Regions from separate parts of the Promicromonospora sp. NFX87 genome, predicted to be linked through region 1. Evidence: predicted binding sites of a transcription regulator. Region 1 holds the regulator's gene; each other region holds the start of a gene.
What was found. The regulator LexA, encoded in region 1, represses DNA repair genes until DNA is damaged. The targets are predictions, from matches to a motif close to TCGAACANNTGTTCGA.

Region 1 (7,242 bases):
CGATCGGCCGCGCGCTCGTCATGAGCGTCCAGGAGACGAACCTCGTCACCGCTCCCGTGTTCGTGGGGCTCGACAACTTCGTGTTCGTGCTGCAGGACCCGCTGCTGGGCAAGGCCGTCCAGAACACGCTGTGGTTCGCGCTGCTCGCGCTCGTCTTCGGGTACCCGCTGCCGCTGGCCGCCGCGGTACTGATGAGCGAGGTGCGGCGGATGCGGAGCCTCTTCTCCGCGCTGGCGTACCTGCCCGTCGTCGTGCCGCCCGTCGTGGCGGTGCTGCTGTGGAAGTTCTTCTACGACGCCTCGGACACCGGCGTGTTCAACACCATCGCGGGCTGGGTAGGGCTCGGCCCCTACCCCTGGCTGCAGGACGCCGGCAGCGCGATGCCCTCCCTCGTGCTCGAGGCGACCTGGGCCGCGGCGGGTGGGACGGTGATCATCTACCTCGCCGCGCTCGTCGGGGTGCGGACCGAGCTCTACGAGGCCGCTGAGGTCGACGGCGCGGGCGTCTGGCGCAAGATCTGGCACGTGACGCTGCCGCAGCTGCGCGGCGTCCTCTTCATCACGCTGATCCTGCAGATCATCGGCACCTCGCAGGTGTTCCTCGAGCCGTTCCTCTTCACCGGGGGCGGCCCCAACAACGCGACCCTCACGATCCTGATGCTGATCTACGACTACGCGTTCGGGAGCAGCCTCGGCGGCAACTACGGGGCCGCCACCGCCCTGAGCCTGATGCTCGCGGGCGTCCTGGCAGTCCTCTCCGCGGTGTACTTCCGCGTGACCCGACCCTGGAGCAGCTGACATGGCAGCCACCATCGAACGCGGCATCGTCTCGACCCACGACCGACGCCGGCCGAGCGTACGGACCTCCCTCGGCGTGCTGCAGGGCGGCCTGCTGGTCACCCTGGTCGTCGTCGGGCTCGGGCCGATCCTCTGGCTCGCCAAGGCCGCCGTCACCCCCACGCAGGAGACCCTGCGCGAGCCGCTCGGGCTGTTTCCCACCGGCATCGACTGGGCCAACCTCGCCACGGCGTGGAACCGGGCCGAGATCGACCACTACTTCGTCAACACGCTGATCGTGGCGGTGGGGGCCTGGTTCTTCCAGATCCTGGTCGCCACCACCGGCGGCTACGTGCTGTCGGTGCTGCGGCCCCGGTACGGCAACGTCATCTTCTCTCTCGTGCTCGCGACGCTCTTCGTGCCGTCCGTCGTGCTCCTCGTACCGCTGTACCTGACCATCCTCGACGTGCCGATAGTCCACATCAGCCTGCTCAACACGTTCTGGGCGGTCTGGCTGCCCATGGGCGCCAGCGCGTTCAACGTCCTGCTCGTCAAGCGGTTCTTCGACGGCCTCCCGCGCGAGATCTTCGAGGCCGCCCGCGTCGACGGCGCCGGACCCTTCCGGCTGCTGTGGAGCATCGTCCTGCCGATGTCGAAGCCCATCCTCGGCGTCGTCTCGGTGTTCGCCGTCATCGCCGCCTGGAAGGACTACCTCTGGCCGCTGCTCGTGCTCCCGGACCCGGAGAACCAGCCGCTCTCCGTCCGGCTGCCCGCCATCGCCCCCTACCTGGAGCTCGACGTGTTCCTCGCGGCGCTCGCGATCTCCACGGTGCTGCCGATCGCCCTCTTCCTCGCCTTCCAGCGCCTGTTCCTCAGCGGCGCCGGACTGGGCGGCGCGGTGAAGGGATAACCCCTCGGCCGGCCGCCGGCACCTGTGGACGAGATGGGGTGCATGTCGGTGGTCCGGCCTAGGATCGAGCGTGTGACCAGCCTTTCCGACGCGCCTCCCGAAACCACCGACATTCCCGATGTCGAGGAGCTTCTCGACCTCGCCGTCGGTGAGCTGGGTGGTGGGCGCCGGGACGGCCAGCACCGCATGGCCGTGGCCGTCGGCGAGGCCATCGAGAAGGGTGAGCACCTGCTCGTCCAGGCGGGTACCGGCACCGGAAAGTCGCTCGGCTACCTGGTGCCCGCCGTCCGGCACGCGGTCGCCGCCGACAGCAAGGTCATCATCTCGACGGCAACCCTGGCCCTCCAGCGCCAGGTCATCACGCGCGACCTGCCGCTCGTGGCCAAGGCCGTGACGCCGCAGCTCCCGCGCGAACCGAAGATCGCACTGCTCAAGGGCTGGCACAACTACCTCTGCGTGCACAAGGTCGGCGGCGGCTACCCGGTCGACGAGCCCACCCTGTTCGACCTGCCCGGCGGCGAGGACCACCCGCGCACCGAGGAGCCCGCGGCTTCGGGCGGCGCTCGCGGACGGCGCAGGGACGACGGCGCAACGCTCGCCGACCACGTCCGCCGCCTGCACGAGTGGGCGAACGAGACGGAGTCGGGCGACCGCGACGACCTCGTGCCGGGCGTGCCGGACCGGGCATGGCGCCAGGTCTCGGTCACGGCGATGGAGTGCCTGGGCGGCAAGTGCCCGATGCTCGCCGAATGCTTCCCCGACAAGGCGCGCGCCGCGTCCCGGGAGGCCGACGTGGTGGTGACCAACCACGCGATGCTCGGCATCGCGGCCACGGGCAGCCCGGGCATCCTGCCGGAGCACGACGTCGTGGTGGTGGACGAGGCGCACGAGCTCACGGACCGGGTCACGTCCTCGGCGACCGTCGACCTGTCCATGGCCTCGGTCGAGAACGCCGCACGTCTGGCACGGCGGCACGCGGGCACCAACACTGACGCCCTGGACGCCGCCGCGCAGGCGCTGGGGACGTTGCTGGTGACGGCCCCGGCGGAACGGTTCCCGAACGGCCTGCCCGACGAGCTGCGCCTGGCGGTCGGCGCGGTGCGCGACGCCGCCCGCGAGGTGCTGAGCACGCTGAAGCCGGAGGCGGGCGGCGGCAAGGGACAGGCTCCGGCGCAGCCCGAGCCCGGCCTGAAGATGGCCCAGGGCGCCATGCTGCAGCTCTTCGAGACGGCGGAACGTATGTCGTTCCAGGACACGACCGCCGACGTGCTGTGGTGCTCGCGCCCGGACAACAACTGGGGCGGGTTCGCCGACAACGTGACGCGGCTGCACGCCGCGCCGCTGCACGTGGCGGGCCTGATCCGGATGCACCTGCTGGGCGAGGCGACGGGCGTCTTCACCTCGGCCACGCTGGCTCTGGGTGGCACGTTCGACGCCGTGGCCGGCACGCTCGGCCTCAAGGGCGAGGACGCCCCGCCGTGGCACGGCCTCGACGCAGGCAGCCCGTTCGACTACCCGCGCCAGGGCATCCTGTACATCGCGCGGCACCTCCCGGCGCCGGGCCGCGAGCCGACGACGGAGGCGCAGCTCGACGAGATCGCCGAGCTGATCACCGCCGCCGGCGGCCGCACGCTCGGCCTGTTCTCGTCCCGGCGTGCGGCGAACGCGGCGGCGGAGGCCATGCGGGAGCGGCTCGACTTCCCGATCCTGGCGCAGGGCGACGACCAGCTGCCCACCCTCGTGCGCGAGTTCGCCGAGGATCCGGAGGCCTGCCTGTTCGGCACGCTGTCCCTGTGGCAGGGCGTGGACGTGCCCGGGCCGTCGTGCCAGCTCGTGCTGATCGACCGCATCCCGTTCCCGCGCCCCGACGACCCGGTCAAGGCCGCCCGCGCCAAGGCCGTGGAGCAGGCGGGCGGCAACGGGTTCATGGCGGTGTCCGCGCAGCACGCGGCGCTGCTGCTCGCGCAGGGTGCCGGGCGTCTCGTGCGGAGCATGGACGACAGGGGAGTGGTGGCCGTCCTGGACCCGCGCCTCGCGACCGCGCGCTACGCCTCGTTCCTCACCCGTTCGATGCCGGGGTTCTGGCCGACCACAGACTCGGCGCTGGTGCGCGCCGCGCTGGCGAGGCTCGACACCTAACCTGGGGGCATGGCAGCCCTTTCGGACATCCCGGCCGTACGTCCCTCCAATGCCCGTACCACCAAGCTCGCGGTGGTGGGCGCGGGCGCTGTGGGCTCCACGCTGGCCTTCGCCGCGCTCGCGCGGGGCTCGGCGCGGACCATCGCCCTGCACGACGTCAACCGGGCGAAGGTCGAGGCCGAGGTGCTCGACCTCCAGCACGGCCTCATGTTCACGCCCCAGGCGCAGGTGATCGGCTCGGACGACGTTGCGGTGTGCGCGGGAGCCGACGTCGTGGTCGTGACCGCAGGGGCGAAGCAGAAGCCCGGGCAGACGCGGCTCGACCTCGCCGAGGGAACCATCGGGCTGATGCGCGACATCCTGCCCGGCCTCGTCGAGGTCGCGCCGGGTGCCACGTACGTCATGGTGACGAACCCGGTGGACGTCGTGACCTACGCGGCGCTCAAGATCTCCGGAGTGCCGCGCGAGCGGATGTTCGGCAGCGGTACGGTCCTGGACTCCTCCCGGCTGCGCGTGGTGCTCGCCGAGCGCTGCGGCGTGGCGGTGGGGAACGTGCACGCGTACATCGCCGGGGAGCACGGCGACTCGGAGATCGCGCTGTGGAGCTCGGCGTCGATCGGCGGCATGCCGCTGCTCGACTGGGAGCCGCTGGGCGGCAAGCCGCCGCTCGACGCGGCGGTCCGTACGGAGGTGCACCGCGAGGTCGTGGACTCCGCGTACCGGATCATCTCCGGCAAGGGGGCGACCAACTACGCCGTCGGCCTGGCCGCTACCCGCATCATCGAGGCGGTGCTCAAGGACGAGGGCCGGATCATGCCGGTGTCCTCGCTGCTGGACGACTACCACGGCATCAGCGACGTGTGCCTGTCCGTGCCGTCGCTCGTGGACCGGCGGGGTGTCACGGACAACGTGCGGGTGCCGATGTCCGATGACGAGCTGGCGGGCCTTCGTGCCTCGGCAGAGAACGTGCGGGCCGTGCAGAGGCGGTTCGGCTTCTGACGGCACCGCGAAGTAGAGCGCCTGTCCGCCCTACGCACGCTGAGCGTTGCGCAGGGCGGACAGGCGCTCTACTTCGCGGTCTTGTCAGAGGCTGCGGAGGACGGCGACCACGCGGCCGAGGATCTGGGCCTCGTCGCCGGGAATCGGCTCGTAAGCCGGGTTCTGCGGCAGCAGCAGCACATGACCGTCGGTCTGCTTGAACGTCTTGACCGTGGCCTCGCCGTCGATCATGGCGGCGACGATCTCGCCCTGCTCCGCGACGTTCTGCTGGCGCACGACCACCCAGTCCCCGTCGCAGATCGCGGCGTCGACCATCGAGTCGCCGGCGACCTTGAGGAGGAACAGCTCGCCGTCACCCACCAGCTGGCGGGGGAGCGGGAACACGTCCTCGACGACCTGTTCGGCGAGGATCGGGCCACCGGCCGCGATACGGCCCACGAGCGGTACGTACGACGGCGGGGGAGTGCTGGCGTCGTCGGGCACCGAGCCGCCCCAGTGGACCTGGCCGCTACGGCGCGGCTCGGGCCAGTGGATCTCGCCGCGGGTCGGCTTGTCGACCTGCTCGGCCATCGGCTCCACGAGCTCCATGGCACGCGGCCGGTTGGGGTCGCGGCGCAGGAAGCCCTTCTTCTCGAGCATCTGGAGCTGGTGCTTGACGCTCGACGGACTGGCCAGCCCGACGGCCTCGCCGATCTCACGCATCGACGGCGGGTAGCCCCGCGTCTCGAACGACTGCCGGATCGTGTCCAGCACGAGGCGCTGCCGTTCGGTGAGGCGGTCTGTCGGCGAGATCGTGTGCACGTCAGCGACCGCCTTGTCGGCCGGCGTGTCCAGCGTGGCGACGCCGGAGGCTGCCGTGTCGACGGCTCTCGTGTCGCTGGTCCCGTCCCGTCCCGTCATGCCCGTGCCCCTCCCGTTCCGACAAATGTTCTCCTGTGCGCTACCCACTCTAGGTCACAAACGCGCTCGGCTCAAACGAATGTTCGAGCGTGTCTCGACATGGACGGTGTCCCGTGCTACACAATGGTACGGGCGTTCGACGAACGCTTGTATGAACGACAGAAGCTCTGCACCTCGAGGAGGGGCCATGGGGGACGTGATCCCGCTGCGGCAGTACACCCCGACGTATGAACAGGCGTATGCGCCGTCGTATGGCCGGGCGTACGCACCGGCGGCCGGACCGGCTGCGCTCCGTGCGTACGCCCCGGCGGAAGGGCGCACGATCGCCGACCGGCTGGGCCTGGCCGGCCTGCGGCTCACGCGGCGTGGCCGCGTGGTCCTCGTGCTGCTGGCCATGCTCCTGCTCGCGCCGATGGTCACGTGGGGGGCGACGGCGGTCGCCAGCTCCCCGGGAGAACCCACCGAGGTCCGGGTGCATGCCGTGCAGCCGGGAGAGACGCTCTGGGGCTTCGCCCAGGAGGTCGCGAGGCCCGGCGAGGACGTGCGGCACGCGGTCGGCCGGCTGCAGGAGCTGAACGAGATGTCGACCGGCACGCTGCGCGTCGGGGAGCTGCTGCTCCTGCCCAAGGAGTGACGAAAGGCCTCGATTCGCCGACGAATGTTGCGGCTATGTTGCAAGGGGGTGGTTTGCCCGCTTACGGTCGGGGCGCGACCGGAGGCCTCCGGTCGATGGTCGACCACGCAGGAGTGAGCATGCACTGCCCGTTCTGTCGCCACGCCGACTCGCGTGTGGTGGACTCGCGGACCGCCGACGACGGCCTGTCGATCCGGCGCCGACGGCAGTGCCCGAACTGCAACCGACGGTTCACCACCGTGGAGACCGCGAGCCTGTCCGTGGTCAAGCGCTCCGGCGCCACGGAGCCGTTCAGCCGCGACAAGGTCGCCGCGGGTGTGCGCAAGGCGTGCCAGGGGCGCCCGGTGAGCGACGACGACCTGGCGATCCTGGCCCAGCGTGTCGAGGAGACCCTGCGGAGCAACGGCAGCGCGGAGATCGACGCGTACGAGGTGGGCCTCGCCATCCTCGGCCCGCTCCGCGAGCTCGACGAGGTGGCCTACCTCCGGTTCGCGAGCGTCTACCAGTCGTTCGACTCGCTCGAGGACTTCGAGAGCGCGATCACCTCGCTCCGTGCGGAGCGCGCCGAGCGGGCGGCCGCCCAGGCATAGGGCGTCGTGGGGCCGCCGCGCCGTCGTCGGCCGGAGTTGCCTCGGTGGAATCCAAAAATGTTGGCACCTGGCTGTGCCGTGGTGCAGGCTGGGGCCGACGACGGACCCGATCGAGGGACCCCCGGAACAAGAGGAGGTGATCGGTGTGACGGACGACAAGCCCAATGCCGAGGTAGCCGAGACCAAGGGCGCGGAAGAGCCCAAGGTCGCGACAGCGCCGAGCACGGACGCGAAGGCGAAGTTCAAGGAAGCTCTGGACCGCAAGAATGCGGCTCGGAGCCGGACCTCCGCGGG
Region 2 (7,242 bases), 1.8 Mb from region 1:
GACGCCGCTGGACTCGAGCCGCTGCACCCGCGCGTAGGCGTTGGCCCGTGAGATGTGCAGCTTCTCGGCCAGCGATCGCATGGACATCCGGCCGTCATGGCGGAGCTCGTCGACGATGCGTTGGTCGACGTCGTCGAGGCCCGGTGCCACTTGTCTCGCAGCCACGCCCTCAGCCCCTTCGCCGCTGGACATTTGGATCGCATGACCTGCCCATTGCTGGACGGTTTCTCGGATCCTCGCCGTTGATGGATTCCGAATAGAACCTTGACGAGTATATCTCTATGACAAGTGACGTGGATCGCATGTTGCCGTCGAGGACGCCGGTCATGCTGCTCGGTCCGGACGGCCGTCCGACGGCCGCCGGCGCCGCGCACCTGCCCGCGGACGACGAGCTGCTCCGAGGGTTCGCGGGCATGGTCGCCGCCCGCCGCTTCAACGACCAGGCCAGCGCGCTCGTCCGCCAGGGGCGCCTCGCGGTCTACCCCTCCTCCCACGGCCAGGAGGCCTGCCAGGTCGCCGCCGCGCAGGTGCTCGACGCCGAGGACTGGCTCTTCCCGACCTACCGCGACACCGCCGCCGTCGTCGCGCGCGGGGGCGACCCGGTCGAGGTGCTCGGCCTGCTCAAGGGCGACTGGCACTCGGGGTACGACCCCTACGAGCTGCGCATCGGTCCCCTGACGACGCCTCTCGCCACGCAGCTCCCGCATGCCGTCGGGGTGGCGCACGCGGCCCGGCTGCGCGGGGAGCGCACGGTCGTGCTGGCGATGTGCGGCGACGGCGCCACGAGCGAGGGCGACTTCCACGAGGCCCTGAACTTCGCCGCCGTCTTCCACGCGCCCGTCGTGTTCTTCGTCCAGAACAACCAGTACGCGATCTCGGTGCCGCTGGCCAGGCAGTCGGTCGCCCCGTCGCTGGCGCACAAGGGCGTGGGCTACGGCATCCCGGGGGAGCAGGTGGACGGCAACGATCTCGCTGCCCTCCTCGACGTCCTGTCCGGGGCGGTCGCACGGGCGCGGGCAGGGGAGGGGCCCCAGCTCGTCGAGGGGCGCACCTACCGGATCCAGGCCCACACCAACGCCGACGACGCCACCCGCTACCGTGCCGACGACGAGGTCACCGCCTGGGCGGCCAAGGACCCGCTTGTCCGGCTGGAGGCCTACCTCCGCGCCGAGGGCATCCTCGACGACGCCCGCGCCGCAGCCCTCACCGAGGCCGCCGAGGAGGTCGCCCGGCGCACGCGGGACGGCATGAACCGGGACGTCGAGCCGGACCCCGACGACCTGTTCCGCTTCGTGTACTCGCGGCCGACGCCGCAGCTCATGGAGCAGCTCGCCGTCGTGCACGACGAGCTGAGCCGAACCGAACTGGAGGCCCGCCCATGACCGCCACCGCCGTCGCGCACGAGACGCTCAGCACCGCGCAGGCGATCAACCGGGCGCTGCACGACGCGATGACCGAGGATCCGTCGGTGCTGGTGCTCGGGGAGGACGTCGGCCCGCTCGGCGGCGTCTTCCGGGTCACCGACGGCCTCACCGCGAAGTTCGGCGAGGACCGCTGCTTCGACACCCCGCTGGCGGAGGCCGGGATCGCGGGTTTCGCCGTAGGCCTGGCCATGAACGGCATGCGTCCCGTGATCGAGATGCAGTTCGACGCCTTCGCCTATCCCGCCTTCGAGCAGGTGGTCAGCCACATCGCCAAGATGCGGAACCGCACGAGGGGCCGCGTCGAGCTGCCGCTCGTCATCCGGGTCCCGTACGCGGGTGGCATCGGCGGGGTCGAGCACCACTGCGACTCGTCCGAGGCGTACTACGCGCACACACCCGGCCTGCACGTCGTCGCGCCGTCGAACCCCTCGGACGCCTACTCGCTGCTGCGCGAGGCGATCGCCTCGCCGGACCCGGTGGTCTTCCTCGAGCCGAAGAAGCTCTACTGGGCGAAGGGTGACGTCGCCCTGGGCGGCGACCGCGAGCCGGGCATCGGCACGGCCGTGGTCCGGCGCCAGGGCACCGACGCGACCCTCATCGCCTATGGGCCCGCCGTGCCGGTCGCCCTGGAGGCCGCCGAGGAGGCCGCGCGCGAGGGCCGCAGCTTGCAGGTCGTCGACCTGCGCTCGATCGTGCCGTTCGACGACGCCACGGTCTGCGCGGCCGTCGAGTCCACGGGGCGCGCCGTCGTCGTCGCGGAGGCCGCGGGCTTCGCGAGCGTCGCGTCCGAGATCGCGGCCCGGGTGAGCGAACGCTGCTTCCACTCGCTGTCTGCGCCGGTGCGGCGCGTGACCGGGTTCGACATCCCGTACCCGCCGCCCAAGCTCGAGCACCTCCAGCTGCCGTCGGTCGACCGGATCCTCGACGCCGTCGACGACCTCCAGTGGGAGGACGCATGACCACCACCGCGACCGAGCAGACCTTCCTGCTGCCCGACCTCGGCGAGGGGCTGACCGAGGCCTCGGTGGTGCAGTGGCTGGTCGCGGAGGGGGACGTCGTCACGGTGGACCAGCCCGTGGTGGAGGTCGAGACGGCCAAGTCCGTCGTCGAGGTGCCGAGCCCGTACGCGGGCCGGGTCGGCGTGCTGCATGCCGCCGAGGGGGAGCTCGTCGAGGTGGGCAGGCCGCTGATCACTATCGCTGTCGGGGTGGAGGCTGCTGGGGCCGCCGCTGTGCTGGCGGCCGGGGTGGCCGCCGAGACCTATCGCGAGGAGGAGCGGGCAGGCTCCGGCAACGTGCTCATCGGGTACGGGACCTCTGCGCACCCCGGTTCGGGCCGACGGCGGCGGCCGCGCGCTGGCCGGTCGACGGCGGCCCCTGCCGTTGTGGCGCCTGCCGTCGCTGCAGCTCCGGTCGTCGCTGCGCCCTCGGGTGTCGGCCCGGTGAAGGTCATCTCGCCGATCGTCCGGCGGCTCGCCCGCGAGGCGGGACTGGACCTGCACGCGATCGCGCCGACCGGGTCCGGCGGGGTCGTCACCAGGTCCGACGTGTGGACCGCCATCGAGCGGGCGCGGCAGGCATCGTCGCCGGTTCCGGCGAAGGCACAGGCTCCGGCCGCCGTCGTGCCGACCGCTCCCGCCGCCGTCGCAGCCCACGGCGAGCGGCGCATCCCGCTCAGCGGCTTCCAGAAGACGGCTGCCAAGGTGCTGTCGCGGAGCCGCGCGGAGATCCCCGAGGCGACGGTCTGGGTCGACGTCGACGCGACAGCGCTCTGGAGCCTGCGCGAGGCCGCCCGGACTCCCGACGATCCGGGACCGGGCCTGCTCGCCTACGTCGCGCGGTTCGTCGTCGCCGGACTCAAGGAGTACCCGGTGCTCAACTCCAGGCTCGACGTGGAGCGCGACGAGATCGTCATGCCCGGCGTCATCAACCTTGGCGTCGCCGTCCAGGGCCAGCACGGGCTGGTCGTGCCGGCGGTGCTCGACGCCGGCTCGATGATCACCACCGAGCTCGACGTGGCCCTCCGCGACCTCGTCGCCCGCGCCCGCACGGGCAAGGCGACCACCGAGGAGCTCACCGCAGGGACGTTCACGCTGAACAACTACGGCGGGTTCCGGGTCGACGGCAGCGCGGCGATCATCAACCACCCGCAGGTCGCGATGCTGGGCCTCGGCCGCATCATCGACCGCCCGTGGGTGGTCGACGGCGAGATCGTGCCGCGCAAGATCACGCAGATGTCCTTCGTCTTCGACCACCGCGTCTGCGACGGCGGGACGGCGGCGGGCTTCATGCGCTCCGTCGCCGACGCCATCGAGAACCCTGCGGCGGCGATCGTCCGTCTTTGACGGGGTCTCTGCCTGTGTGTCGCTGAGCTGTGGCGCCCAGCGGCGCGGTCCGCGAGGTCCGAGAGCCGTCCACCTGCTGCGGTGAAGAGTTATCCACAGATTTGATATCTGGCAAGCGGATCGTACGAATGTTCGAGATAATAGGTACAGCGAGGAAGTCAGAACTAGAGGCAAGTGATCGAGTCGGGCGGGGGTGGGAACGGTGGAGCAGACGACGAACAACGGACCCGCCGGTGGCCTGCCTGCAGCGGCCTCGATCGAGGACGTGCTGGCCCGGATCGAGAACGAGATAGACCACCTCACCGCCCTGACGGACCCCGAGACCCTGACCGGGTGGGACGCCCCGACGGTCACCCGGCTGGCCGAGGCGCATACCCGGATCCGCCAGCTGACTGGCCGGTTGGACGGGGTCCGCTACACCCTGCTGCCCCGGATCGAGAACGAGGGCTCGTGGCGCTCGGGTGGCGCGGCCCGCACGTTCACGACCTGGCTCCGGCTGCGCGAGGGGATCTCCGCGTCGACCGCGGGTAAGGACATGACGATCGCCCGCCGTCTCGCCACTGCGCTGCCCGTGACGCGGGAGCGGCTGGTCGCCGGAACCCTGGGTGTCGACCACGCCCGCGTAATGACCGAGGTCGCACCCACCAGTGAGACCCGTACCGACGCACTGGCGTGGTTGATCGATAACCGCACGGGTCACACCACCACACCGGAACAGTTCGTCCAGTCCGTCGCGGTCGACTTCCCCGACCCAGTAGACGACCCCGACGGGTCACGTACCCGTGAGCTGGTCACCCAGGTCCTGGAGACCGCGATCACGGAGGGGACCTTGGTCACGGGTGAGGGCGTCGTCCTGCGTGAGGCTGGTGTGCTCAATGCGGACCAGTTCCGGAAGGTGGCCCGCCGGTTCGCGACCATCATCGACCCCGACACCGACGACCTCGACGACGACAAAGCCGCCCAGGGCGAGTTCCTGGACCTGGCCAAGACGTTCGGCGGGTACCACGTCGCCGGGTTCCTCACCGACGAGCACGGCCTGCAGCTCACGACCGCGATCAACGCGGTCCTGGGCGCACCGTCAGCGGAAGACACCCGCACCACGACGCAGCGCCGGGCACAAGGCCTGGCTGACGTCGCCCGGGTGGTGCTGGACACCAACCAGGCCTCCCCGGGTGCGGCGATCGCGCCGCACCTGAACGTCACGGTGTCCTGGAACGAGTTCGTCACCCAGGTCACCAGGACCCGGGACGGCCTGTGCCTGACCTGCGGCCAGGCCACGCCAGCACGCGGCAACCGCCCGGGCGTGGGTCCGAGCATGCCGGGCACCAGCACCAGCACCAGCACCGGCACGAGCACCGGCACCAACAGCGGCACCGGCACGGGTGCGGGTGCGGATGTCGGTGCAGGGCCGGTGAACACCGGCCCAACGGCCGGAAGCTCGACCGGTAGCCCGGCGGGAAGCCCGAGTGGAAACCCGGGCGGGAGCCTCACCGGAAGCCCGGGTGGAGGCTTGGGTGGCTGGAGCGCCGCGGCTACGACCGTGTCCGGGTTCTTGTCCTCCGGTGGTCCGGTGTTCACCGAGACCGGCGGTCGCGCACCACGAGCACTCGTGCGCCGCCTGGCGTGCCACAGCGCGATCACCCGGATCGTGTTCGGACCCGACGGCGCCGTCCTGGACGTCGGACGCGCCCAACGCACCGTGTCGGGACAGATGCGCCGTGCCGTCATCGCCCGCGACCAGCACTGTGTCTACCCAGGTTGCGATCAGCCGCCGTCACGGTGCGAGGTCCACCACGCGATCACCCACTGGGCCGACGGCGGCGACACCTCAGTGACCAACAGTGCGTTGCTGTGCTGGTACCACCACCAGCTTGTCGACACCAAGGGCATCACCATGCACTGGACCGGCAAGGCCACCACCGACACCACGGCCGGTGCTCTGCTGGAGACCGGGTGGGCCTTCACCGACGCCCGCGGGCACCGCATCCGTCTACCCGAGTCCATCGAAGCCACACCACCAGCCGATGCCGCCTGACTGAGCGACCGACTGTCTGACCGACTGTCGGACCGACTGACCGACTGACCGACTGACCGACTGACCGACTGACCGACCGACTGACCGACCGACTGCCTGACCCAACGGGCGGACCCGGCGGCTCCGCCCAGCCGGGGAGCCCCGTCGGAAGGGCGGGCAACTGGCGACGTATTCAGGTCCGTCGGCAGTACGACCCGAAGCGTGTCAGCGCGGCTCGATCAGCTGGTTGGTGATGCGGGCCGTGCAGATGCGGCGGCCCTGCTCGTCCGTGACGACTATCTCGTGGGACGTGATCGTCCGGCCGAGGTGGACCGGCGACGCCGTGCCGGTGAGGGTCCCGTCCGTCGCGCCTCGGTGATGCGTGATGTTCAGGTCCACGCCCGCGCACACCTTGCCCAGCGTGCTGGCGTGGATCAGCGCGCACCATGATCCCAGCGCCTCGGCGAACGCCGCCGTCGCGCCGCCGTGCAGGCGGCCCAGCGACTGGGTGTTGCCCGCCACCGGCATGGTGGCCACCACCCGCTGCGCCGACTGCTCCAGCACGCGGATACCCAGCTTCTCGTCGAGGGTGCCCAGCGTGATCGTCCACGGCTTCGTCGCCTCGCCACCGGTCGTCGGATCGCCGGTCATGCGGTCGCTGGTCATGCCGTCACCGTACGACGCCGTCCCGCACCGGCCCCAGGCCCTCGAAGAGAACGCTGGAGATCGTGCTGGCCAGCGCGTCGGCGGGCAGCGGCCCGCCGGGCCGGTACCAGTCGGCGAGAGAGTTGACCATGCCGAAGATGAGCCGGCTGATGACCTCGGGGTCGACGTCGTCGCGCAGGTCGCCCTCCGCGGCGGACTGCCGGACCAGCACGGCCAGGCGTTCGTCGATGTGCCTGCGTCGTTCCATCGCCGAACGCTCCAGGTCGCTGTTGCCGCGGACGCGCAGCAGGAGCGTGACGGCGGGCAGGTTGTCGGCGAGGATGCGCACGGCCGCCTCGACGGTGGTCCGCAGGCGGACGGAGCTGGGCTCGCCGTCCGTCGCGACCGACGCCGCCTCGACCGCCTCGCTCAGTCCCTCCAGCGCCTCGTCGAGGGCGGCCGCGAGCAGCGCCTCCTTGCTGACGAAGTGGTGGTAGACCGCCGACTTGGTGACGCCCAGCTCGGCGGCCAGGTCGCTGATCGACGTCGCGTCGTACCCGCGCTGGTTGAAGAGCGCGATCGCCGTCCGGAGCACCGCCTCGCGGTCGTGACCGGGGCGCCCGCGCGGACGGCGGACGGGCGCGCCCGCCGACATCGAGTCTGCCGCCGTCGCATCTGTGGTCATGGCGTCATCGTCCCAGACGAGGGAGGTCTGGCCGTGGAAGCGACCCCAACACACTGCACGCGACACGCCGACGGAGGCGTGCAGTGTGTCGGGGCGGTTCCGGGTCGTCAGCCGTCGGTCCCGCTGGCAG
Region 3 (7,242 bases), 320 kb from region 1:
CTGATGACCCGGGAGGCGTTCGAGGACCACCGTGTGCCCAACAACGTCTCGGTGGTCGGTGACGGCGTCAGCGCGCTCGAGTTCCTGCGCAAGCAGGGGCCGTACGCCAAGGCCCCGACCCCGGACCTGGTGCTGCTGGACCTCAACCTGCCGAAGATGGACGGCATGGAGGTACTCGCGGTCGCGAAGGGCGACCCCATGCTGCGGCACATCCCGGTGGTGGTCCTGACCACGTCCGACGCGCAGGAGGACGTCGTCGGGTCGTACTCGCTGCACGCCAACGCGTACGTCACCAAGCCCGTCGACTTCGACCGCTTCATCGACGTGGTCCGCCAGATCGACGAGTTCTTCGTCTCCGTGGTGCGTCTGCCCGGTCGGTAGGGGCCCTGCGCTCGGTGGGGTTCCGGGACTCGGTAGGGTTCCCGCGACGCTGAGGGCGTAACGGGAAGACACAGGGCCGTCGCGGCGTTGGACCTCAGCAGAGCACCCGGTCATATCGGGTGATCGCCGAACCACCCCGACGAGCGAGGGAGCGCACGTGCTTGACCCCCAGGGCATCTACGACGTCGACGAAGCAGCGGTCGAGCGCACGCTGGGTCGCAGCGTGCCCGGAAGCACCGACGGACCTGTTCTGCTGCACGCGGTCCGCGGGTTCGTGGACGCGGGCAGCGCGGGCGACCTCGCCGTCGAGCACCTCGTCGACGAGTTCCGCGTCGAGCGCCTGGTGACGTTCGACGTCGACCAGCTGCTCGACTACCGCTCCAAGCGGGCCACCATGACCTTCGACTCCGACCGCTGGTCGGACTACCAGGCGCCCTACCTCGCGATCGACCACGTGACCGACGCCGAGGGCACCGGCTTCCTGCTGATGCACGGCGCCGAGCCGGACCTGCAGTGGGAACGCGTGGTGGCCGGCGTGATCCAGCTGGTCGAGCGCTTCGGGGTCAGCCTCGTCGTCGGTATCCAGGGCATCCCCATGGGCCTGCCCCACACGCGCCCGCTGTCCCTGACCGCCCACGCGACGCGGCCGGCCCTCGTCGACGACTACACGTCGTGGTTCGGCAGCGTGAAGGTGCCGGGCTCGCTGGCCGCGCTGCTGGAGTACCGGCTCGGCGAGGCGGGGCACGACGCGATGGGCTTCACGGTCCACGTGCCGCACTACCTCTCCCAGGCGCAGTACCCGCCGGCGACCGTGGTGGCGCTGCACCACACGGAGCGGGCCACCGGGCTCGACCTGGCGATCCCCAAGCTGGAAGAGGCAGCCACCGACGCGAAGATCGAGGTGGAGAAGCAGGTTGCCGACTCGGCCGAGATCGCGGCCGTGGTCAAGGCGCTGGAGGAGCAGTACGACGCCTTCGCCCGTTCCGTGGGTCGCCCGAGCCTCCTCGCGGAGACCACCCCGATCCCCAGCGCGGAGGAGCTCGGCGCGGAGTTCGAGCGGTTCCTCGCACAGCAGAACGGCGACTGATCCGGGAATCCCGCGGGGGGCGCGCACCGAGCAAGAGGTCGCGCGCCCCCGCGGAACCGCAGGTCTGAGCCGCACAGCGGACGCCTGAGTCGGAGGCTGAGGCGCACACCGGCTCCGTTCGAACAGGCAAAAAGGAGCCCGGTGTGTCATAGCTGCGGCAGAAATGTGCCTGTTCCGTGGCACATTTGAGTGGTACGTGCCACACTGGCGCACGTTGCAGTGACGTACCAACGCCACGTCCGCCGTGTCGTGAGCAAGCGGGGAAAGCATTGCGGCACGGGGGTGGGCATCGGGCCCGCCGTCGGTTCCCGGACGGAAGGTCGAAGGACAGCATGGCGCAGGGTTCTGTGAAGTGGTTCAACGCGGAAAAGGGTTTTGGGTTCATCGCCCAGGACGGCGGCGGCGCCGACGTCTTCGTCCACTACTCCGCGATCCAGTCCAACGGGTACCGGTCTCTCGAGGAGGCCCAGCGGGTCGAGTTCGAGATCACCCAGGGTCCCAAGGGTCCGCAGGCGGAAGCAGTAGTCCCGCTCTGAGGTATCTGTGAAAGGCCGCCACCCCTCGGGGTGGCGGCCTTTTCGCGTCCTGGGCGGGGGTTCGCTTCCGTCGGGCGACCGGGTCAGGGCGCGGCGGTCTCCAGCGGTGCCGCCGTCCCGGCGAACGCGGTGGCGTCGTCGCCCACGAGCAGGGTGGCCGGCACCGCGAGCGTGCGCAGGGCGCGCCCCAGACGGGCCTCACGCAGGTCGGGGCGCACGATGTCGCCGTCATGCGCTGTGCGGGCCTCTGCGGCCCCCTGAGGCACGTTGTGCGGCTCTTCGCCGTGGCGGGCGGGGTCGTGGCGGGCCGCCGGAGGGTCCTTCGGCAGCTCCCGGACGGCGGCGAGGACCAGGTTGCCGTAGCGGCGGCCCTTGAGGATCGCGGGCTCGGCGACGGCGGCGAGCCGGCCCGAGGAGGCGGCGTCCGGCCCGAAGGCCTGGGCGAGGCTCGCGACCTCGCGGCGGGCGGTGGTCAGGGGCGGCTTGTCGGCGCAGTTGACCAGCAGGACGCCGCCCGGGCGGAGCACGCGGTGCGCCTCGGCGGCGAACCCGGTGCCCACGAGGTGGGCGGGCGTGCGGTCCCCGGCGAAGACGTCGCGGACCACGACGTCGTAGGACTCGTCGCGGGCGGACGCGAGTGCCCGCCCGGCGTCGTCGGCGCGCAGCCGCAGCAGGGGTGAGCGCGGCAGGGCGAACCACTCGCGGACGAGCTCGAGAAGCCGCGCGTCGAGGTCCACGCCGAGCTGGCGTGAGCCCGGCCGTTCGTGCTCCACGTGCCTGGCGAACGCGCTGCCGGCGGCACCGAGGTGCAGCACCTTGAGCGGTCCCGGCGGCAGCAGGGCGACGAAGGCGGCCATCTGCTGCATGTACTCGAAGTCGAGGAATCCCGGGTCCGACAGGTCGAGGCTGGAGCTCGGCACGCCGTTGACGTGCAGCGTCACGCGCTGCGGGAAGTCGGGGTCGCGAACCACCTCTGCGGTGCCGGTGCTGATCGGCACGGGGCCGACGGGCAGCTCTGCGGTGAGTGTCAGTGGTGCGGAGGAGGATGGGCTGCGTCGGGCGGAGCGGCGGGCCATGGGGACAGTCTCTCCCGGGTCGGCGGCTCGCTTGACAGAATAGAACGTATGTTCGATAGTGTCGCACAAGGGGTTCGATCGGAGGTTCGAGATGGGCACCATGCACTCTCAGAGCGCGCGGGACGTCGTGTCCGCGCGGATGCTCGTGCCGGTCCCGCCAGGCGTCAGCGCCCTGCTGCGCAAGGCGGACGCGGAGCTGGCCGAGGCTGCGCGTTCGGCAGACCCGGGGGACCGGTTCGTCCACGCGCACCTCGCGGCGATCCGTTCGGCGGCCGCCGTTGTGGCGCTCCGTGGGCGACCGTCGGCGCGTTCCGGTGCGCGGACGGTGTGGGACATGCTGGCGCACGCCGAGCCGGAGCTGGCGGCCTGGTCCGGCTACTTCGCGGCGGGGGCGTCCCTGCGGGCTGCCGTCGACGCGGGCCGCCCGGAGCAGGTGGAGCCCGCCCGGGCCGACGAGCTGCTCGCGTGCGCCGAGGACTTCCGGGACGAGGTGGCGATGCTCGTGGACCCGCAGGCCGGGTTCTCCGCGCAGCGCCTGACCCTGGTGCCCGAGGCGTCGTAGCAGGCGCGTACGCGGCCGGGCGGGTGTGTCCCGCCTGGTCGATACTCGGAGCGATTCTCGGAGCGCTGAGCAAGCACCGAGCAACAGCAAGAACGGAGCACGTTCGTGAGCAAGGGGCCGCGGTCAGCGGCGGCGAGACGCAACTGGGGATCGGACGAGTCCGGCTGCTCGGTGCTGCACCTGGACATGGACGCGTTCTTCGCGTCCTGCGAGCTGGCTCGCCGGCCCGAGCTGCGCGGGCTGCCGGTGATCGTCGGTGGCCAGGACCGCGGGGTCGTGCTGGCGGCGACGTACGAGGCCCGCGCGTACGGTGTGCGGTCCGCGATGCCGATGACGCGGGCCCGTCTGCTGTGTCCGCAGGCCACCGTGATCAAGCCTGACCACACCCTGTACCACGACGTGTCCCGGTCGGTCATGGGCATGCTCCAGGAGGTCACACCGCTCGTCGAGCAGATCAGCGTGGACGAGGCGTTCCTCGACGTGAGCGGTGCCCGGCGGCGGCTCGGCCCGCCCACGGTGATCGGGGCCGCGCTGCGCCGTCGTATCCAGGCCGAGCACGGCCTGACGGCGTCGGTGGGCATCGCCCGGAACAAGTTCGTGGCGAAGCTGGCCTCGACGCACTCCAAGCCCGACGGGCTGATGCTCGTACCCGTCGAGGCCACGGTGGACTTCCTGCACACGCTGCCGGTCGGCGCCCTCTGGGGTGTCGGCGAGAAGACCGAGAAGGCCCTCGCCGCGTGGGGCATCACCACGGTCGAGGAGCTGGCGCACACGGACCTGGCGAGCCTGCAGACCGCCGTCGGGCGGGTGAGTGGCGCGCACCTGCACGACCTCTCGTGGGGTCGCGACCCCCGTCCCGTCGTGCCGGAGCACCGGGAGCACAGCATCGGGGCCGAGACCACCTTCGGCACGGACCAGGACGACACCGTGGCGGTCAGCCGGCGGGTGCTCGAGCTGTCCGACCGGGTCGCCGCCCGTATGCGCCACCAGGGCGTCATGGCGCGCACGGTGTCCGTGAAGGTCCGGTCCAGCGACTTCGCCACGTTCACCCGATCGCGAACGCTGGAGGGGCCCACCGACGTCGCGCGGGACATCTACCTGGTCGCTCGGGAGCTCGTCGCGGGGGTCGATCTGGGCGGGCTGCCGGTCCGGCTGGTCGGTGTACGGGGTGAAAATCTCCAGCAAAGAGATGGTTCCACGCAGCAGCCGACGCTCGAGGAAGCGGTCGATCCGCGCTCCGGAGCCCAGCGAGAGGCTGAACTTGCGCTCGACGCTGTGCGCGAAAAGTTTGGGAAAACAGCGATCGACCTGGGTGTACATCACAAGAACGGCGCGCATCGATACTGATCTGCCCCTATAGTCGCTGGTATGCCCGGGATGTCGACTACCAACGACGGCCGGGTCGTCCTATCCTGGAAGGGACACTGTTCCTTTGCGAGATCCGGGGGTCTCGATGCCTCTGTCCGAGTACGAGCAGCGGGTGCTGGAGCAGATGGAGCGTGCTCTGACGTCAGACGACCCGCGGCTTGCAAATACGCTTCAGTCCACAGGTCGGGGTAACGCTCTTCGCTATGTGCTGTCCGGGGTCGGCGTTGTCGTCGGCCTGCTTCTTCTTGTCGTAGGTGCGGCGACGTCACAGACCTGGCTCGGCGCCATCGGCTTCGTGCTGATGTTCGCGGGCGTGGTCTTCGCGTTCCTCGGACCGCGCAAGAAGCAGCAGGACGGTCCGGTCGGCGTCGTTGCTGACGACGGCACGGTCCAGCCGCCGCACGGGGGAGCGCGCAAGCCCCGTAGGCGGCAGGGCGGTGGCAGCTCAGGCGGCTTCCTGGCCCGGCTTGAAGAGCGCTGGGAGAACCGGCGCAACGAGGGTGGTCGCTAGCCGACCGACAAACGTCGGTGGTCCGGTACCGGACCACCGACCCATGTGCGTGTCAGGCACAGCGCTACGTGCCTGACACGGCCACATGAACAGGAGCCGGGCCCCGCGGGGCCCGGCTCCTGTCATACCCGCCAACGGTCAGGGCTTGGTGGTCAGGGCGTGGGTCAGGTCCGTCGTGATCGCGGTGGTCAGCTCCTCGAGCTCCTCCGGGGTGGGCGGCGTCGACGTGCGGGCGTAACGCTCCTCCTCCGCGGCGTCGGCCAGCGCGGTGAGCCGCTCCGCGACGTCGTCGGGCAGGGGTGTGCCGGTCCGGGTGCGCACCTCGTCCGCGATGAAGGCCGGAGCCCTGCGCAGGGTGACCGACGGGCCGAGCCGCACGTCCTGCTCCGCGAGCAGCGCAAGGACACGCGACCAGGCGCGTTCGGGGTCGAGCACCTCCACCTCGGCCCGCCGGCGCAGCAGCAGCCATGCGGCACCGCCGAGCACGCCGAGCGCGATGATCACCGCGACGACCCAGGCCCAGCCGGGAAGCGTCTGGTCGGAGACGTCGTTGCCGGACGACCCGCCCGGCGTGGCAGCCGGGTCGGTCTGCTTCGTGTCCCGGGTCGGCTGCTGCGTCGGCACCTCGTTGGCCCGCGGGGCCGTGGGTGAGGCGCTGGGGGCACTGCCGACACCCGGGTTGGCGTACGCGGGCAGCGGGCCCGTCTGGACCTGGGGAGTCGGCTCGAACCGGACCCACCCGACCGTCGGGAAGTAGATCTCGGGCCAGGCGTGCGAGTCCTGGCCGGTGACCCGGTAGCCGTTGTTCCCGTCGGGCCGGCCGGGCAGCCAGCCGATGCCGATCCGCGCGGGGATGTCCAGGCTGCGCGCCATCACCATCATGGACAGGGCGTACTGCGTGCAGTACCCCTCCTTGTCCTGCAGGAAGTCCCAGACGGTGTCGGACGAGCCCCGGTAGTCGGCGTCCGGGTCGTACACGAACCCGGCGCCCGACCGCAGGTGGTTCTGCAGCGCCACCGCCGCGTCGAACCGGGTAGGTGCGTCCCCGGCGACGTCTTCGGCGTACGCGGCGATCTCGGCCTGGTGCTCGGTCTCGGGCACCTCGGTGTAGCCGGCAGACCGTGGGTCGCCGGACGTCGGCGCGGCGCGCAGCACCTCCGGCGTGAGCTGCCGGTCGATGATCTCGACGCTGTACGGGGCGCCGGGCTCGGCGCCGCCGGGACCGCGTACCTCGTCCCGGAGCGCGTCGTAGGCCCAGTCGCCGCTGACGTCGACGGTGCGGGGCTCGAGCGGCAGCGGCAGCTCTGCGCCGGTGAGCTGCCCGATCTGGATGTCCATCCGGCGACGTTCGCCGGCCCCTCCCTCGCCGTCGGGCGCCAGGACGGTGGACGAGTCGAACTCGGCAAGGCCACCCTCGGACACCGAGCGGTGGGTCTGGACGCCGTCGAAGGCCGTGAGGGTCATGACCCGCAGGGGGCCGGCCGGTTCGTCGCCCGCGAGCGTGTACGTGAGCACGGTGCTCGTGGAGCGAGCACTCAGGGGCTGGCGCATGTCCAGCTCCGACGAGAGCTCCACCGTGTCGGACGGCGTGGAGATGAGCTGGCTCCACGTCCCGGCCAGCGCGGGCAGCGCTGCCATGCCCGTGGCGACGCCGAGCGACGCCGCCGCGACCGCCGCGGCCGTGACCGCGGTGATCCACGAGCGGAACCGCTGGGCACGGC
Region 4 (7,242 bases), 1.9 Mb from region 1:
GAGGTGCTCGTCCGTCGCGAGCTCACCCGGGTCCACGACGACCTTCGGGTGCAGCGTCACGTCGGTGAACGCGCCCTCACCCCGTGCCTCGACCCGCATGGTGCCGGTCGCCGAGTCCCGGTACTCGCGCACGATCAGGCCCGACTCCGCGGCCAGGTGCAGGAACCACAGCATGTGGCACTGGCTCAGGCTCGCGACGAAGAGCTCCTCCGGGCTGTTCCGCCCCGGGTCGCCCCGAAAGGCCGGGTCGGCCGAGCCGAGCAGCGGCGGCTTGTGCGGCAGATCGATCTCGTGGTCGCGCGAGTACGACGTGTACGACGACGTCCCCGTGTCCCCCGCACCTGTCCACCGGACGGTGACGGCATAGTCATGGGTGGCTCCGCTCATGCTCCACACCCTAACCGGAGGGTGTGACGGGAGCCACGTTGCATGCTTCTGGAATTCCCGCCCCGGCCTGTCAACCAAATTCGACGGTTGCCGAAAGTTTGACCTTTTGCCGAAACGCTCGTGACTATCGGTCAGAGCTCTCCTACGTTGGTGGCGACAATTCACCCGATGGGAAGGATCTGCCATGAGATCTGCCACGAAGCTTCGGATGTTCGCCGCGATGACCGCCGCGCTGACGCTGGGCGGAGGGGCCCTCGGCCTCGCACCAGCCGCGCTGGCCGCGACGGGACAAACCGCAGCGGCAGAGAAGCACTGCGTCATCGTCCTCGCGCCCCTCGAAGAGGGCGAGAAGGTCTCCGAGGTGCTCAAGGAGAGCTGCGCCCCGACCAAGGCACAGGCGATGCGACAGGCGGACGTGGCCCCCGCCGCCTGGTACGAGCTGTTCATGATGGCCGAGCATGCCGACTGGGGCGGCGCCTACACCTGGATAGGCGGCAGCGCGAAGTGCGACGGCGACGGATACGGCATCACCCCGACCTCGTGGTGGCGGGACAACGTGTCCTCGACCTCGCACAGCCGCAACGAGGACACCTACTGCGACAAGATGAACATCCGGAACGACAACCACGGCTGGCGGAACGGGCTCAACTCTCATGCCTCCGGCCTGCCCTCCGGGTTCAACGACGACGTCGACTACATCCAGTTCTACAACGGATGACCCGTCGCTGAGCAGCCCTGAGCACTCATCCCCGGTGACCCTGCAGGGTCACCGGGGATGAGTGCTTCGCCATGACCACCGTGACGCACGAGGACGAACCTCAGGCGGAGGCGCCCGCCTTCGCCTTGGCCGCGCTCTTCGCCGCAGGCTTGCGCTTCGGCTTGCCGTTCGCCGGCGGCAGCACCGGGACCTCGCCGGCCTGGGCGTGCGCCTCGAGGATCTCCGCGAGGTACGTGCCCGTGTGGCTCTCCGGGACCGCCGCGACGACCTCGGGCGTGCCTTGCGCGACGACGAGGCCGCCCCCGCTACCGCCCTCGGGGCCCATGTCGATGACCCAGTCGGCACTCTTGATGACGTCCAGGTTGTGCTCGATCACGATCACCGTGTTGCCCTTGTCGGCGAGCGACTGCAGCACACCGAGCAGGCGTCGCGTGTCCTCGAAGTGCAGGCCGGTGGTCGGCTCGTCCAGCACGTAGGCCGAACGGCCCGACGACCGCTTCTGCAGCTCGGCCGCCAGCTTGACGCGCTGCGCCTCGCCACCGGACAGCGTGGGCGCCGGCTGACCGAGCCGCACGTACCCCAGGCCGACGTCGACCAGCGTGGACAGGTGCCGGGAGATCGCCGGGAACGCCTTGAAGAACTCCGCGGCCTCCTCGATCGGCATGTCGAGCACGTCGGCGACCGTCTTGCCCTTGAAGTGCACCTCGAGCGTCTCGCGGTTGTACCGCGCGCCGTGGCAGACCTCGCACGGCACGTAGACGTCCGGCAGGAAGTTCATCTCGATCTTGATGGTGCCGTCGCCCGCGCACGCCTCGCAGCGGCCGCCCTTGACGTTGAACGAGAACCGGCCCGGACCGTAACCACGGACCTTGGCCTCCTCGGTCTCCGCGAAGATCTTGCGGATCCGGTCCCAGACACCCGTGTACGTGGCGGGGTTCGACCGCGGCGTACGCCCGATCGGCCCCTGGTCCACGTGCACCACCTTGTCGAGCTGGTCCAGACCCGTCACGCGCCGGTGCCGCCCGGCCACCCGTCGCGCACCGTTGAGCTGGTTCGCCATGACGGTGTACAGGATCGAGTTGACCAGCGTGGACTTGCCGGAGCCGGACACGCCCGACACGACGGTCAGCACCCCGAGCGGGAACGACACGTCGACGTTGCGCAGGTTGTTCTCGTGCGCGCCGATCACCGTGACCTGCCGGTCGTGGTCGATCGGCCGCCGCACGGCCGGCACCGGGATGGAGCGCCGCCCGGCGAGGTACGCGCCGGTCATCGACTCCTTCTTCTCGAGCAGGCCCGCGTAGTCGCCCGAGTGGATGACCTCGCCGCCGTGCTCGCCGGCGCCCGGGCCGATGTCGACGATCCAGTCGGCCGCGCGGATCGTGTCCTCGTCGTGCTCGACGACGATCAGCGTGTTGCCGAGGTCGCGCAGGCGGGTGAGCGTGTCGATCAGGCGGCGGTTGTCCCGCTGGTGCAGCCCGATGGACGGCTCGTCCAGCACGTACAGCACGCCGACCAGCCCGGAGCCGATCTGGGTGGCCAGGCGGATGCGCTGGGCCTCGCCGCCGGACAGGGTGCCGGCCGGGCGCTCCAGCGTGAGGTAGTGCAGACCGACGTCGAGCAGGAAGCCGAGCCGCGCGTGGATCTCCTTGAGGACCTCGGTCGCGATCTGCGCCTCGCGCACCCCGAGCACGATGCCCTTGAGGAACTCGGCGGCCTCGCCCACCGGCAGACGGCTGACGTCGGCGATGGACAGCCCGTCGATCTTGACCGCGAGCACCTCCGGCTTGAGCCGCGCGCCGCCGCACGTGGGGCACGGCACCTCGCGCATGTAGGCCTCGTACTTGTCCTTGGACAGGTCGGAGTCCGTCTCGCGGTGGCGGCGCTCCAGGAACGTCACGGCGCCCTCGAAACCGGTCGAGTACTGCCGCTCGCGGCCCCACCGGTTCTTGTACTTGACGTGCACCTTGTGATCGCGTCCGTGCAGGATCGCCTCGCGGGCGCGGGCGGGCAGGGCCCGCCACGGCACGTCCATGGAGAACTTCATCTCCTCCGCGAGCGCCGTCAGCACGCGCTCGAAGTACTCCGAGGACGTCTGCGCCCACGGGGCGACGGCGCCGCCGCGCAGCGTCTGCTCGTCGTCCGGCACGATGAGGTCGGGGTCGACCTCCAGCCGGAAGCCGATGCCCGTGCACTCCGGGCACGCGCCGTAGGGCGCGTTGAACGAGAACGTCCGCGGCTCGATCTCGTCGAGCGCCAGCGTGTGCTCATTCGGGCAGGCCCGCTTCTCGGAGAACTTGCGGGTGCGCGCCAGGTCGTCGACGTCGGCGTCCACGAGCTCGATCATCACGAGGCCGTTCGCCAGGGTCAGCGCGGTCTCGACGGAGTCCGTCAGCCGGCGCTGCACGCCGTCGCGCGCCACGAGCCGGTCCACGACCACCTCGATGTCGTGCTTCAGCTTCTTCTCCAGCGTGGGCGGGTCGGTCAGCTGCACGACCTCGCCGTCGACCCGGGCCCGGGAGAAGCCCTTGGCCTGCAGCTCCTTGAACAGGTCCGCGTACTCGCCCTTGCGGCCGCGCACCACGGGAGCCAGCACCTGGTACCGCGTGTTCTCGGGCAGCTCGAGGATCTGGTCCACGATCTGCTGCGGCGTCTGCGACTGGACCTTCTCGCCGCACACCGGGCAGTACTGGGTGCCCGCGCGCGCGTACAGCAGGCGCAGGTAGTCGTAGACCTCGGTGATGGTGCCGACCGTGGAGCGCGGGTTGCGGTTGGTCGACTTCTGGTCGATCGACACCGCGGGCGACAGCCCCTCGATGAAGTCGACGTCGGGCTTGTCCATCTGGCCCAGGAACTGACGCGCGTACGCGGACAGCGACTCGACGTACCGGCGCTGCCCCTCGGCGAAGATCGTGTCGAACGCGAGCGACGACTTGCCGGAGCCCGACAGCCCGGTGAACACGATGAGCTGGTCCCTGGGCAGGTCCAGGGATACGTTCTTCAGGTTGTGCTCTCGGGCACCCGAGACGACGAGACGATTGCTCACACAGGCATCCTAGGGCGACCCACTGACATTCGCACGCCTGTTCTAGAAATCACGCCGAGATCACACTGCCAGACTCGTCACACCCGCACGGGACCCGCAGGGTCTCAGCGAACCGGGCGACCGTCGGCGACGCCCGACCGGCGCACGCGGGCCTGCAGGTCGAGGGCCCGCAGGAGGTCCTGCTCGTGGGCGTAGGACCCGTCGACGAGCCGGCGCCGTACGTCCACGACCTCCTGGGCGTACTCCGCCGCGGAGTCGAACATCTTCAGGTCGAGGTGCACCGAGACCATGTTCGAGAGCGCGGAGGCGAGACCCGGCAGGTGGAGGTCGGGGCTCCGGCGCGCGAGCTCGCGGCGCACGCGCACGGCCTCCGCCGTCGGCTCGACGCCTTCCTCGGGGCGCCCCGCGTCGATGAGCGCGGCACCGAGGTTGAGCAGCGCGTCGGCGAGGTCCGGCTCGAAGCGTTCGGGGTCGCCCACGGCGAGCAGCCGCAGCTGGGCCACCGCCTCCTCGGTCGGCGCGACGGCGTCGTCGGCCCGGCCGAGCTCCGAGTAGAGCACCCCCAGGTTGGACAGCGAGCGCGCCAGGTACTCCTCGCCCGGGTGCCCCTCCGCCGCCAGGCCGCGCCGGATCGCCACGGCCTCCTGCTCCAGGGGCAGCGCCTCGTCCGGCTCGCCGGCCCGCGAGTGCGTGACCGCGAGGTTCGACAGCGAGGCGGCGAGCATCCTGCGGAACCGGGCGGGGTTCTCGCGCGCGAGCCGCCGGCGCAGCAGGACGGCCTCGCGTTCGAGAGATATCGCCTCGTCCAGGTCGCCGAGCCGGGACCGCACCGCGCCCAGCGACGCGAGCGTGTAGGCGAGCGTCCAGGTGTGCGCGGCGGGATTCTCGCGGGCGAGCTGACGGCGCAGGGCCGCGGCCTCGCCGAGCGGCTCGATCGCCTCCCGGTCACGGCCGAGCGCCGCGTACGAGTTGGCGAGGTTCGTCAGCGCGAACCCGAGCTCCTGCCGGTACCGCTCGGGCGCCTGCAGCACCATCCTGCGGCTGAGCTCGACGGCCTCCAGCGCGAACGCCGGGGCCTCCTCCGGGCGGCTCTCCGTGAGCGTCACCGCGCGGTTGGACAGGGCGGTCGTCAGGAAGACACCCCACTGCCGCGGGTCGCGCCTGACCAGGTTCCGGAGGATCGGGAGCAGCTCCATGAACCGCGCGTCCTCCTCCTGGGGAGGACCCGTGTCGTTCAGGACGACGGTCAGGCTCATCAGGACGCGGGCCAGCTCCGCCTCGATCCAGCCGGTGTCCCGCTCCTCGGCCGTCCGGGCCAGCTCGACCGCCTCGAGCTGCGCGGCCAGCGCGTCCTTCGTCATCCCGGCCCGCCAGTGCGCGACGCCGAGGGCGTTGATCGCCCCCACCAGGGCCGTGCGGTACCGGTCGGGGTCGCCCGCCGCGAGGCGGCGCCACGCGGCGACGGCCGCCTCCAGCGCGTCCAGCGACTCGGCCAGGCGCGCGTCGTCCCTGAGCGCCATGCCCAGGTCGGTGAGCGCCTCTGCCCTGCCCGCCGCGTCCCGGGCCGCTGCCACCGCCCGCTCGGCCCTGTCCACGTCGTCGGTCGACACGTCCATGACGCCGCGGGGCTTGAGCAGGAACGCCGTCCGCAGGGCGCGCGGGTCGTCGCCGTAGGAGTCACCCGCGCGGCGCAGGAGCTCTGCCGCCAGCGCGCCCACCCCCGGCGTCTCCGACAGCTCGATCTCCAGCCTGCGGGCGACGTGGACCACGCGCAGCGCCGCCTTCCGGGACAGGCCCCACGTGCACGAGCCGACCAGGGCGACCGACCGGCCGAACCGGTCGGCGATGAGCACGTCGCCGACGCGGCCGTGCCCGACGGCGTTCGCCTCGAGGCCCACCACCGGACGCTGCAGGTCGAGCAGCCACTGCGTGCCGGCGCGGCCGGACACCCCGGGGACCACCCTGCGCAGCACGTCGCGGAAGCTCGCCGCGTCGTCGGCGCCCAGCAGGCACACGGCGGCCACGACGTCCTTGACCTCGTCGACGGTCAGGTCCAGACCGGCCTCACGGGCCGACCGGGTCCACGAGCTCGCGGCCACCTCCAGGAGCCCGCGCACCGGGTTCAGCTCCGTGGCCGGCACCTGGACCCCTGCCGCCCCGAGGACGGCGAGGGCCGCGGCGGCGTGCAGGTCGATCACGCGGGTCCCGCCGACGGGTTCCGGCATGCGTACGGCGGACGCGCCGGGGTTCTCGACGCCCAGGAACTCGGCGAACGCGGCGGTCGCGGCCTCCAGCACCACGTGGTCCGGCAGGCCGGGCGCCAGCGCGAGGTCCAGCGGGGTCTGCGTCGCGCCGTCCCGCTCGAGCAGCGGCCACAGCATCGAGCCCCAGCGCAGCCGGCGCAGCCACTCCCCCGCGACCCGGGCGAGCAGGAGGACACGGACGCGGCCACGGGCGGGGCGCGCCAGGGCGTCGAGCATCGCGCCGAGGCCCAGCCGGGTCGCCGCGTTGTCCACGACGAAGAGCACGTCGCCCTGCGGCCGTGCGCGCACCGTGGCGGCCTCCCTGCCGCGGGGCACGGGCACGACGGTCCACCCGGACCCGCCCATGCGGCTGCCGAACTCGTTCGCGAGGCGGGTCTTGCCGAAGCCGACGGGACCGACGATGAGCCGCAGGCTGATCGTCGCCGGGCTGTCGGCCCACGTGCGGAGCTCGTCGAGCTCCTGCTCACGGCCCATGAAGGGGACCACTGCCCGGGCCGGGTCGAGCAGCGCGGTCGGCCGCCGGAAGCCGTCCAGCGGCTCGTCCGCAGCAGCCGTGAGCGGGCCGCGGCGGACCACCGTGCGGGCGGCCCGGACCGCGGCGGCCAACCGGGTCGACACCTCCGAGACCACCACGATGAGCAAGTCAACCGGACGAACGTCCAAGACTGCAAGGGGAACGGGAAGACTCGTTCAACCCGTGATCAGAACCGCGCACGGACGAACACGGCGTAACGGTCGCCCGGCCGCTCGTGAACGGCGTCACAGCGCCGAAAGTCACGCACCAGCGTCTCGGTCGATCCGGCATTTCGGACGAAAGTTGCATACCC

Region 2: a site for LexA is predicted at 3,889-3,904, ahead of ACNYC2_RS09835 (DUF222 domain-containing protein). Genes of this name have one in related genera too.
Region 3: a site for LexA is predicted at 3,121-3,136, ahead of ACNYC2_RS16545 (SAV_6107 family HEPN domain-containing protein). Genes of this name have one in related genera too.
Region 4: a site for LexA is predicted at 4,181-4,196, ahead of uvrA (excinuclease ABC subunit UvrA). Genes of this name have one in related genera too.

The regions. Positions count from the first base shown of each region.
Region 1 covers NZ_CP183413.1:4,006,011-4,013,252, reverse strand. Annotated here, with positions in the region: gene ACNYC2_RS18045 (carbohydrate ABC transporter permease) at 1-797, shown strand, start outside; gene ACNYC2_RS18040 (carbohydrate ABC transporter permease) at 799-1,686, shown strand; gene ACNYC2_RS18035 (ATP-dependent DNA helicase) at 1,729-3,825, shown strand; gene ACNYC2_RS18030 (L-lactate dehydrogenase) at 3,835-4,824, shown strand; gene lexA (transcriptional repressor LexA) at 4,909-5,724, opposite strand; gene ACNYC2_RS18020 (LysM peptidoglycan-binding domain-containing protein) at 5,912-6,358, shown strand; gene nrdR (transcriptional regulator NrdR) at 6,478-6,948, shown strand; gene ACNYC2_RS18010 (DUF5302 domain-containing protein) at 7,094-7,242, shown strand, end outside.
Region 2 covers NZ_CP183413.1:2,208,030-2,215,271, forward strand. Annotated here, with positions in the region: gene ACNYC2_RS09815 (Lrp/AsnC family transcriptional regulator) at 1-165, opposite strand, end outside; gene pdhA (pyruvate dehydrogenase (acetyl-transferring) E1 component subunit alpha) at 303-1,382, shown strand; gene ACNYC2_RS09825 (alpha-ketoacid dehydrogenase subunit beta) at 1,379-2,383, shown strand; gene ACNYC2_RS09830 (dihydrolipoamide acetyltransferase family protein) at 2,380-3,768, shown strand; gene ACNYC2_RS09835 (DUF222 domain-containing protein) at 3,971-5,803, shown strand; gene ACNYC2_RS09840 (PaaI family thioesterase) at 6,008-6,448, opposite strand; gene ACNYC2_RS09845 (TetR/AcrR family transcriptional regulator) at 6,453-7,112, opposite strand; gene paaZ (phenylacetic acid degradation bifunctional protein PaaZ) at 7,220-7,242, opposite strand, start outside.
Region 3 covers NZ_CP183413.1:3,684,550-3,691,791, reverse strand. Annotated here, with positions in the region: gene ACNYC2_RS16565 (response regulator) at 1-381, shown strand, start outside; gene ACNYC2_RS16560 (proteasome assembly chaperone family protein) at 539-1,468, shown strand; gene ACNYC2_RS16555 (cold-shock protein) at 1,801-2,004, shown strand; gene ACNYC2_RS16550 (spermidine synthase) at 2,088-3,080, opposite strand; gene ACNYC2_RS16545 (SAV_6107 family HEPN domain-containing protein) at 3,181-3,642, shown strand; gene ACNYC2_RS16540 (DNA polymerase IV) at 3,748-4,989, shown strand; gene ACNYC2_RS16535 (DUF3040 domain-containing protein) at 5,096-5,521, shown strand; gene ACNYC2_RS16530 (transglutaminase domain-containing protein) at 5,660-7,242, opposite strand, start outside.
Region 4 covers NZ_CP183413.1:2,135,538-2,142,779, reverse strand. Annotated here, with positions in the region: gene ACNYC2_RS09540 (OsmC family protein) at 1-387, opposite strand, end outside; gene ACNYC2_RS09535 (hypothetical protein) at 572-1,105, shown strand; gene uvrA (excinuclease ABC subunit UvrA) at 1,206-4,151, opposite strand; gene ACNYC2_RS09525 (tetratricopeptide repeat protein) at 4,256-7,033, opposite strand.